DNA from 3 places in the Kitasatospora sp. NPDC086791 genome. Region 2 is predicted to be linked to each of the others. Evidence: riboswitches for the same ligand, from Rfam matches in the RefSeq annotation. Region 2 holds a riboswitch; each other region holds the start of a gene.
The links. Region 2 has a riboswitch for cobalamin ahead of metE (5-methyltetrahydropteroyltriglutamate--homocysteine S-methyltransferase). Riboswitches for the same ligand answer to the same signal wherever they lie in the genome.
Positions count from the first base shown of each region.

Region 1: it holds a riboswitch for cobalamin, as region 2 does, so the genes downstream of both, AB0Q99_RS03930 (HoxN/HupN/NixA family nickel/cobalt transporter) here and metE (5-methyltetrahydropteroyltriglutamate--homocysteine S-methyltransferase) in region 2, are expected to answer to the same signal.
Region 3: it holds a riboswitch for cobalamin, as region 2 does, so the genes downstream of both, AB0Q99_RS16305 (cobalamin biosynthesis protein) here and metE (5-methyltetrahydropteroyltriglutamate--homocysteine S-methyltransferase) in region 2, are expected to answer to the same signal.

Region 1 covers NZ_JBFBOC010000001.1:867,585-870,850, reverse strand. The annotation lists gene AB0Q99_RS03940 (hypothetical protein) at 1-1,124, opposite strand, end outside; gene AB0Q99_RS03935 (metalloregulator ArsR/SmtB family transcription factor) at 1,181-1,564, opposite strand; cobalamin riboswitch at 1,647-1,861, shown strand; gene AB0Q99_RS03930 (HoxN/HupN/NixA family nickel/cobalt transporter) at 1,893-3,008, shown strand; gene rpmG (50S ribosomal protein L33) at 3,070-3,234, opposite strand.
Region 2 covers NZ_JBFBOC010000025.1:33,058-36,323, reverse strand. The annotation lists gene AB0Q99_RS26245 (TauD/TfdA family dioxygenase) at 142-1,005, shown strand; cobalamin riboswitch at 1,195-1,417, shown strand; gene metE (5-methyltetrahydropteroyltriglutamate--homocysteine S-methyltransferase) at 1,585-3,266, shown strand, end outside.
Region 3 covers NZ_JBFBOC010000010.1:48,823-52,088, reverse strand. The annotation lists gene AB0Q99_RS16310 (cobyric acid synthase) at 1-1,180, opposite strand, end outside; gene AB0Q99_RS16305 (cobalamin biosynthesis protein) at 1,177-2,163, opposite strand; cobalamin riboswitch at 2,346-2,506, opposite strand; gene AB0Q99_RS16300 (prolyl oligopeptidase family serine peptidase) at 2,818-3,266, shown strand, end outside.

The DNA.
Region 1 (3,266 bases), on a different contig from region 2:
TCCAGGAAGGAGTAGAGCAGCGGGCGCAGCAGTTCGGCGGACCGGCCGCGCCGGCTGAGCGAGCGCTCGGTGAGCGGGCGCAGGTCGGCCGGGTCCTGGTCGTGCAGGGCCAGGGCGAGCTGGGCGGCGAGGTCGCCGTCGGGGTCGAGCACCGGGGCGGTCTGGCCGAAGGCGTAGCCGGGGGAGCGCGGGTCGAGTTCGGCGGCGCCGGTGGCGACCAGCACGGTGGGCCGTTCCAGCGCGGCGCCGTAGACGGAGACCGAGCCGTGGTCGCCGATCAGGCAGTCGGCGGCGACCAGGGCGGCCTGCCAGCCCTGGTGCGGCGGGATCAGCCGCAGGCCCATCCGGCGGGCGGTGTCGAGCAGTGCCTCGGGGTCGTGCCGGCTCCAGATGTTGGGGTGCAGGACGAGGGCGACGGTGTACTCGTCGGCGGGCAGCCGGCGGACCAGGCGCCGGGGCAGGTCGGGGCGGCGGCCGAATAACGAGTGCTCGCTCCAGGTCGAGTTGACGACGACGAGCCGTCGGCCGTCGACGGCGCCGAGCGCGGCGCGGTAGGCGTCGCGGGAGCGCCGGCTGCGCAGCATCCGGTCGAAGCACGGATCGCCGACGACCCGGGCGACGTCCAGCGCCTCGGGGCAGGAGGTCCGCAGGCGGTCCAGCTGTTCGGGGTGGGAGAGGCCGAGGACGTCGACGAACACCCGTCCGCGGTGGGTGAGTTCGTTGCGGGAGAGGCCGGCGGAGCTGACCGTGTCGCCGGTGGACTCGGCCACCAGGCGGTTGTAGCCGGCGCCGTGCGGGAGGACGACGAGCCGGGCGTCCAGGCGGTGCATGGAGGAGTGGACGGCGCAGGCGACGGCCAGGTCGAAGCGGTGCCGGACGGCGTCCTCCCAGTCCAGCACGGTGAAGCCGGGCAGGCCGTGCAGGTACTCGTCCAGGGCGCGGTCGGCGAAGGCGGAGCCGGGGTTGACGGTGAAGTACCGGGCGATGCCGTCCGGGTTCAGCAGGGTGAGGACGTCCAGGACGCGGGTGGCCGAGGTGAGGGTGCGGGCGACCGCCAGCACGCGGGCACTGACCGGTCGGGTGTTCCAGCGGTCGGCGGGCCAGGCGTGGGGGTGGGACGGCACGCCATGATCGTACTCATCCGGGGTGCGGCCCGGGAGGGGTGTTCCCCGAGTGTCGGTCAGCCCGCGGCGGCGGTGGGCTCGTGGTGCTCGGCGGCGGCGCACTCGTCCAGGAGGGGGCGCATGGCCTCGTCCACGAGCCGGTAGCGCACCACACGTCCGTCCTTGTCGCCGGTGACCACCCCGGCCGTGCGGAGCAGCCGCAGGGCCTGGGAGACGGCGGGGTCGCGCATGCCGGTGGCGACCGCGAGGTCGGTGACGGCGAGCGGGCCGGCCCGGTGCAGGGCGAGCAGCAGGGCGAGCCGGCCGGGGTCGGCGAGCAGGGAGAAGCGCTCGGACCAGGACCGGACGTGCGCGGTGTCGCCGATCGCGGCGATGGCCTCGCAGACCCGGTGCCCGTCGATGGTGCGGTGGCCCGCGCGGTCGGCCGGTACGAGATGCATGCGGACATTCTTGCAGGCGGGGGCCTGTGATCCTGAACACCTGCGCAGGTGCGCAGCCTTGCATGGGTCGGGGCGGGACCCCTACCGTGTAGCCCGCCGTGGTGCTCGGGAAGACCGGTGACGGACCCTCAGGGGTCCGGATTCCGGAGCGGCCCTCGCCACTGTGATCGGGTCATTCCTTCGCCCGCGACGGAATGCGGTCCGTGTCCACGACGCCACTGGGTGCCTCGCGCCCCCGGGAAGGCGGACCCGGATGTCCCGTAAGCCAGGAGACCGGCCACGGCACTTCACGAAGTGATTCCACGAGGTGTTGGAGCGTGATCCGGAGATGACCCTGCCCGAAACCGCCGCCGCGAACGCGAAAGCGGTCCCGTCAGTGCTGCCCACCTTCCGGTGGAGACGCGAGGACACCGTCCGTACGGCCGGGTTGATGGGGGTGATCCTGGCCATGCACGTGGTGGCCTTCGGGACCCTGATCTTCCTGGTGGCGCCGGAACGGTACGCGGTCGGAACCCAGGTCTTCGGGGTGGGCCTGGGCATCACCGCCTACACCCTCGGCATGCGGCACGCGTTCGACGCCGACCACATCGCGGTGATCGACAACACCACCCGCAAGTTGATGGCGGACGGCAAGCGGCCGGTCTCGGTGGGCTTCTGGTTCGCCCTCGGGCACTCCTCGATGGTGGTCCTGATGGCGGCCCTGGTGGCGGGCGGCGCGCAGCTGGCCAACACGCTGATGGACGACGAGTCGACCACCCACAAGTGGCTCGGCGTGGTCGGGACGACCACCTCCGGCGTGTTCCTCTACCTGATCGGCGCGCTCAACCTGGCGGCGCTGCTCGGCATCGTCAAGGTGTTCCGGGCGATGCGGGCCGGGCAGTACGACGAGGCGGAGCTGGAGGCGCACCTCGACTCGCGGGGCTTCATGGCCCGGGTGCTGAACCGGGCGACCCGCTCGATCACCCGGCCCGGGCAGATGTTCCCGGTCGGCATGGTGCTGGGCCTGGGCTTCGACACCGCAACCGAGGTCACCCTGATGGTGATGGCGGGTTCGGGCGCGGCCTCCGGGCTGCCCTGGTACGCGATCGTCTGCCTGCCGCTGCTGTTCGCGGCCGGGATGAGCCTGTTCGACACCCTGGACGGGACGTTCATGAACTTCGCCTACCAGTGGGCCTTCGCCAACCCGGTGCGCAAGGTGTACTACAACCTGACCATCACGGGGCTGTCGATCGCGGTGGCCTTCATCATCGGCACCATCGAGCTGGTCGGCGTGCTGCACGAGAAGTTCGACCTGACCGACCCGGTGAGCGGCTGGATCGCGGACATCTCGCTGGACAACGTCGGCTACGCGATCGCCGGGCTGTTCGTGGTGGTCTGGGCGGTGGCGATCGGGTACTGGAAGCTCGCCGAGGTCGAGAAGCGCTGGACGCCCGAGGAGGCGTGAGCCGACGGGCCGCCGAACGGCGCCTCCCCGCCCGGGAAGGCGCCGTTCCGTGCGTGCGTGGTCAGCGCTCCTCGCGGAAGTCGACGTGCCGGCCCGCGACCGGGTCGTACTTGCGCAGGACCAGCCGGTCCGGATCGTTGCGGCGGTTCTTGCGCGTCACGTACGTGAAGCCGGTTCCGGCGGTGGAGCGGAGCTTGATGACGGGGCGCAGTTCGCTGCGGGCCATGGGGTGTCCTCCTGGTGCGTCGGGGCTGTGGC
Region 2 (3,266 bases):
TACTCCTGGGGCGGACTACCTTGCGTGATCGGTGCGTTCCTCTTCGTGGCGGTCGCGGCCGCCTGGTCCTGTCCGGTCCCGCCCGTCCGGCCCGGCTGGCTGCCGGAGGTCGGAGGCCGGAAGCCGGTAGGGAGGAGAACCATGGAGAAGGCGAAGGAAATCGGCTGGAGCAGCCTGGAGTTGGACGCCCGGCGGGGGCTCTGGTCGCTTCCGCTGGGGGAGGTGGAGCGGCGGCTGCTGTGGGCCGACGCCCGGGCCGGGCGCTGGGGCGCGGCCGGGCCGGTGCGCGAGCGGCTGCGGGACTTCGCCCGGGACGCCGTCGCCTCCGTCGGCATCACCCACGTGGGCGGCCTGGTGGACCCGGCGCACCCGGAGGAGGAGATCGTCGAGGCGCTCTCCTTCCTGCTGCGGGACTACGGCCGGATCGTCCCGCAGAACGGGCGCGGCGACCTCGCCTCGGTCCTGCACGACCAGGACGGCGACGGCGGCGCCGAACTCGGCTTCCACTGCGACACCTGCGACCTGCTCGTCCTGCTCTGCCTCCGGCCGGCCTTCGACGGCGGCGGGTTGACCAAGCTGGCGAGCGCGCGGCACGTCCGCGACCTGATCGAGCGGGAGCGGCCGGACGCGCTGGCCACGCTCTGCGAGGACTGGACGTTCGACCGGACCGGCCGGGCGGGCCCGCAGGTGGTGGTCACCCCGATCCTCTACGACCGGGCGGAGGGGACGGTCGGCTGCTACTACCAGACCCGCACCGTCCGCTCCTCCCCGGACCGGGGCGGCCCCGAGCTGACGGACCGTCAATGGGAGGCGCTGGGCGTGCTGGACGAGGTGCTGTACCGGCCGGAGATCTCCTTCGGGCTGTCGATGGCCGCCGGGGATCTGCTGATCATCCGCAACAGCCGGGTCCTGCACGGGCGTTCGCCGTTCGTCGACGAACCCGGTCCGCACGCCCGGCGGATGCTCCGGATCTGGGTCAACGAGGGCGAGGCGTGGGCGCGTTGATCGTGCTGCGCGCCGTGTCGTAGGGACGGGTCGAGAGCGCCGCGGGCGGGGTGGCCTGACCGCCCCTTGGGGTTCGGGGCGGTCGGCGTCCAGGGGGCGGACGTCCGGTACGCCCCGGCCCGGGCCGCCCGGCGTCTCACTCCTCGGACGGGTTCCGGGATCCCGCTGTCCGCGAAGCCGCCGCGCCCGTAAGCTGGCCGCGCAGCTGGTTCGCCCTGTCCGCCAGGCAGGCGCGTCGTAAGAGGGAACCCGGTGGGAATCCGGGACTGCCCCGCAGCGGTGAGCGGGAACGACCGCCGTCATACGCACTGGGCCCGGGAGGGCCTGGGAAGCGACGGCCAGTAGGTGTCCGCCCTTCACAGGGCGGGTGTGCCCGCGAGTCCGAAGACCTGCCCGTTGCCCGCGCGCGACCGATCGTGCGCGGACACCCCGGTGACCTCGTGGGCGGGTCGGCGTACACACCAGGCGGTTCTGGCATCCGCGCGTTCGACGCGGCCCGACCCGTCCGGCTCGTCACCCCTTCGCGCTCTCGTCCGGCCCCCGGGGCCCATGGAGTGAAGACTCGCGAAGGAGAGTCCCTTGACAGTGAAGTCCGCAGCTGCGGCGACCCGGGCCACCGCGTACGGCTACCCCCGTCAGGGCCGGGGCCGGGAGCTCAAGAAGGCCATCGAGGGGTACTGGAAGGGCGCGGTCGGCGCCGGGGCCCTGCTCGCCACCGCCGCCGAGCTGCGCCGGAAGAACTGGCGGCAGCTCGCCGAAGCCGGGATCCAGGAGGTCCCGACCGGTGACTTCTCGCTCTACGACCACGTGCTGGACACCACGGTCGCGGTCGGCGCGATCCCGCCCCGGCACCGGAAGGCCGTCGAGGCCGACGCGCTCGCCGGGTACTTCGCCATGGCGCGCGGCACCCAGGACGTCGCGCCACTGGAGATGACCAAGTGGTTCGACACCAACTACCACTACCTGGTGCCCGAGTTGGGCCCCGACACGGTGTTCGCCGCGAACTCCGCCAAGGCCGTCGCGGAGCTGGGCGAGGCGCTCGCGCTCGGCCACCGGGCCCGGCCGGTGCTGGTCGGCCCGGTCACCTACCTGCTGCTGGCCAAGCCGGCCCCCGGCGTCGCCGCCGACTTCCAGCCGATCACCCTGCTGGACCGGCTGCTGCCCGTCTACGCGCGGCTGCTGGCGGACCTGCGGGCCGCCGGCGCCGAGTGGGTGCAGCTGGACGAGCCCGCGCTGGCGCAGGACCGCACCCCGGCCGAGCTCAACGCCGCCGCCCGCGCCTACCGCGACCTCGGGGGCCTCGCCGACCGGCCGCAGCTGCTGGTCGCGAGCTACTTCGACCGCCTCGGCGACGCCCTGCCGGTGCTCGCCAAGGCCCCGGTCGAGGGCCTGGCGCTGGACTTCACCGGGCCGGCCGCCGCCAACCTGGACGGCCTCGCCGCCGTCGGCGGACTGCCCGGCAAGCGCCTGGTGGCCGGCGTGATCGACGGACGCAACATCTGGATCAACGACCTGGAGCGGTCGTTGGCCACTCTGGCGACCCTGCTCGGCCTCGCCGACCGGATCGACGTCGCGCCGTCCTGCTCGCTGCTGCACGTCCCCCTGGACGCCGCCGACGAACGGGAGTTGGACCCGCAGATCGCCCGCTGGCTGGCCTTCGCCAAGCAGAAGGCCGCCGAGGCGGCGCTGCTGGCCCGGGGCCTGCGCGAGGGCACCGGCGCGATCACCGCCGCACTCGCCGCCAACCGCGCCGACCTGGCCTCCCGGGCCAACTCGCCGATCACCCGCGACCCGGCGGTCCGGGCCCGGGTCACCGCCGTCACCGGGGCGGACGCCCGCCGGGCCCAGCCCTACGCCGTCCGGACCGAGGCCCAGCGCGCCCGGCTCGGCCTGCCGCTGCTGCCGACCACCACCATCGGCTCCTTCCCGCAGACCAGCGAACTTCGCCTGGCCCGAGCGGATCTGACGGCGGGTCGGATCAGTGCGGACACGTACCGCGAGCGGATGGAGGCCGAGGTCCGCGAGGTCGTCGCCTACCAGGAGAAGGCCGGACTGGACGTCCTGGTGCACGGCGAGCCCGAACGCAACGACATGGTCCAGTACTTCGCCGAGCAGCTCACCGGCTACCTGGCCACCCGGCACGGCTGGGTGCAGTCCTACGGCACCCGGTACGTGCGCCCGCCGGTCCTCGCCGGGGACATCTCCCGCCCGCACCCGATGACCGTCGACTGGTTCCGCTACGCCCAGGGCCTGACCGGCCG
Region 3 (3,266 bases), on a different contig from region 2:
TCTCGTAGCCCTCGACCCGGTGCCCGGCGGCCTCGCCGACCGGCCGCGCCAGCACCTTCCCGGTGCCGAAGCGCACCTGCGTCGGCAGCAGGCCGAGCCCCTCGACGGCGCCCGCCCTGGACTCCACCTCGTCGACGATCCCGCGCGCCAGCATCTGGTAGCCGCCGCACACCCCGAGGACCGGCAGTCCGGCGGCCGCCCGCGCCTTCAGCGCCGGCTCCAGGCCGCGCTCGCGCAGCCAGGCGAGGTCCGCCACGGTGGCCCGGGTCCCGGGCAGCACCACCAGGTCGGCGTCGGCCAGTTCCTCCGGCCGGGTGGCCCAGCGCACCAGCACGCCCGGTTCCTGCGCCAGCGCGTCCAGGTCGGTGAAGTTGGACAGCCGGGGGAAGCGCACCACGGCGACCCGCAGCACGTCCGCGCCGAGCGGCCCGCGCCCGTCCACCCGGTCCACCACGGTCGACAGGTCCAGCGAGTCCTCGGCGTCCAGCCAGAGCCCGGGCAGCATCGGCAGGGTGCCCAGCACCGGACGGCCGGTCAGCCCGTGCAGCATCTCCAGCCCGGGCGCCAGCAGCCGCGCGTCGCCGCGGAACTTGTTGACGAACCAGCCCGCCACGTGCCGCTGGTCCTCCGCCGACAGCAGCGCCAGCGTCCCGTACATCGCCGCGAACACGCCGCCGCGGTCGATGTCCCCGACGACCACCACCGGCAGCCCGGCGGCCGTCGCCAGGCCCATGTTGGCGATGTCGCGGTCGCGCAGGTTGATCTCGGCGGGCGAGCCGGCGCCCTCGCAGACGACCACCTCGTAGCGGCGGCGCAGATCGGCCAGGCACTCCAGGGCCCGCTCCAGCAGGACGGGCTTGCGCTCGCGGTAGTCCAGCGCGCCCACCTCGGCGACCGGCCGGCCCAGCAGCACCACCTGGCTGCGGCCGTCCGCGCCGGGCTTCAGCAGCACCGGGTTCATCGCCGCCTCCGGCTCGACCCGGGCGGCCTGCGCCTGCATCGCCTGCGCGCGGCCGATCTCGGCGCCGTCCGCGGTGACGAAGGAGTTCAGCGACATGTTCTGCGCCTTGAACGGCGCGACCCGGACCCCTTGACGGGCCAGCCAGCGGCAGATGCCGGCCGTCACCACGCTCTTGCCCGCGTCCGAGGTCGTCCCCGCGACCAGCAGCGCGTTCGTCATGCCCTTCCCCTCTTCCCCAGGAGCGCGCGCAGCAGGACGTGCCCCGCGACCGTCGTACCCAGCGCCAGCGCACCCACCCGCCGGGAGAGTGCGCAGGCCCGCTCGATGTCGTCCACCGTCACCGGCCGCAGCTCCGCGCCCAGCACCGGCCGGTGCTCCACGCGTTCGCCGTACCGCAGCGTTCCGCCCAGCCGCACGCCGACGGCGCCGGCGAACGCCGACTCCGCCTGACCCGCGTTCGGACTCGGGTGCGCGGAGCCGTCGCGCCGCCAGACCCGCCAGGCCGTCCGGGGCTGCGGGGCGGCGGCGACCGTCAGCAGCGCCGTGAGCCGGGCGCCCGGCCAGCCGGCCAGGTCGTCCAGCCGGGCCGAGGCCCAGCCGAACCGGAGGTGGCGCGGTGAGCGGTGGCCCACCATGGCGTCCAGGGTGTTCACCGCGCGGAAGGCCAGCAGCCCGGGCGTGCCCGCGAGGGCGCCCCAGGTCAGCGCGTTCACCACGGCGTCGGCGGTGTTCTCGGCCACCGACTCGACCACCGCGCGGGCGATCTGCTGCTCGTCCAGCGCGCTCGGGTCCCGCCCGCACAGGTGCGGCAGCCGTTCCCGCGCGGCCCGCAGGTCGCCGTCCTTCAGCGCGCGGCCGACGGTACGGGCCTCCCGGGTCAGCGAGGTGCCGCCGAGCACCGTCCAGGTCGCGGCCGCCGCCAGCGCCGCCCGGCCCAGCGGGCGCCGGCCCACCGTACGGTCCAGGGCGAGCGCGCCCGCCGCGACCGCGCCCACGCACAGCGCCGTGTACCCGGCCCCGGCGGCCCGGTCGTCGCGCCACAGCCGCCGCTCCAGCCGGGTCGCGGCACTGCCGAAGGCGGCCACCGGGTGGCCCCGGCGCGGATCGCCGTAGCGGGCGTCGGCGGCGTGGCCCGCGACGGCGCCCAGCGCGAACCAGGCGGCGCGGGCGAGCGGACGCCCGGTCAGGGCGCGGTGGGTCATCGGCCGCACGTCAGGAGGCGGAGTGCCGGAAGGCTCCGCGCCGGAAGGCCGGGCCCGGGCAGAGCGTGCGCCGGAAGGCCGTGCACGGGACGGCCGCTCGGGGTCCGGCGGGGCGGGGCAGCCTGCATCGCGTGCGTGTCCTCACTCAGGGTCCGCGCCCTGGATCGACGTAGCGGGGGCGAGAGTCTCCTGGCTTCCGGGTCGGACGCACCTCCGGAGCCTTCCAGCGGCTTCTGACGGCCCGCCGTGGCCCCTCCCGGCCGTCGGCGGGCAAGGAGGGAATTCCGAGTGTGCTCCCCGGTGACAGTGGCGGGACCGCGCCGGACTCGCACCGGCTTCCTCTCCATGCCTCCGATTGGCCCCAGGATCCCATCACGCGGCCGAACCGGGAGTCAACCGAGGTCACGGAGGGGTTGGTCACACGCGACACCGGCTGACGGCCCGTGGGGTCACCCGGCGCGGCACCGCCCCGGCGCCCGGCCGCTCCGTGCGTCCGGGCGCCGGGGCCGCGCCCCGGTCCGCCCCCGCCGCGCGGTGGCACGCGCCGCGGGGAGGGTGACCCGGACGGGCCAGCCCGGTGGCCGGGCGGGCGGGGCGCCGGTGGACTGGTGTACGACCACCGTCCGGTCCGAGACCAACAGAGCGGGGAACGATATGCGCTGGGGAACCGCTGCCGTCGTGGCGGCCGCCGCCGTCGGAGCCGGTGCCGCCGTCCTGGTGATCGGCCGCCGGGCCTCCGAGCGGATGGTCCGTCCGGTGACCGTCGTCCAGGAGTCCGGGCCGGTCCTGGTCCGCAGTCTCGGCGCCGGGTGGATCACCTTCACCAGCAGCCCCGAGAGCCTGAACCCCGGTCGCTGGGCGGTCGAGTGGGAGGACGGCGGTCACGCCGTCGTCGAGGAGGTCCTGCACAGCGACGAGCAGGGCGTCACCCGTCGGCTGGTCCGCGCCGACCGGGGCACCCTCGCTCCCGGCACCGCGGTCCGTTTCACCCCCCGCGTCCACCTCGGCGACCCCACCCGGGCCCTCGGCCTCGCCTACACCGAGACCGCCGCGGACGGCGAGCTCGGCGCCCTCCCCGCCTGGTACCTGGACGGCAAACGCGG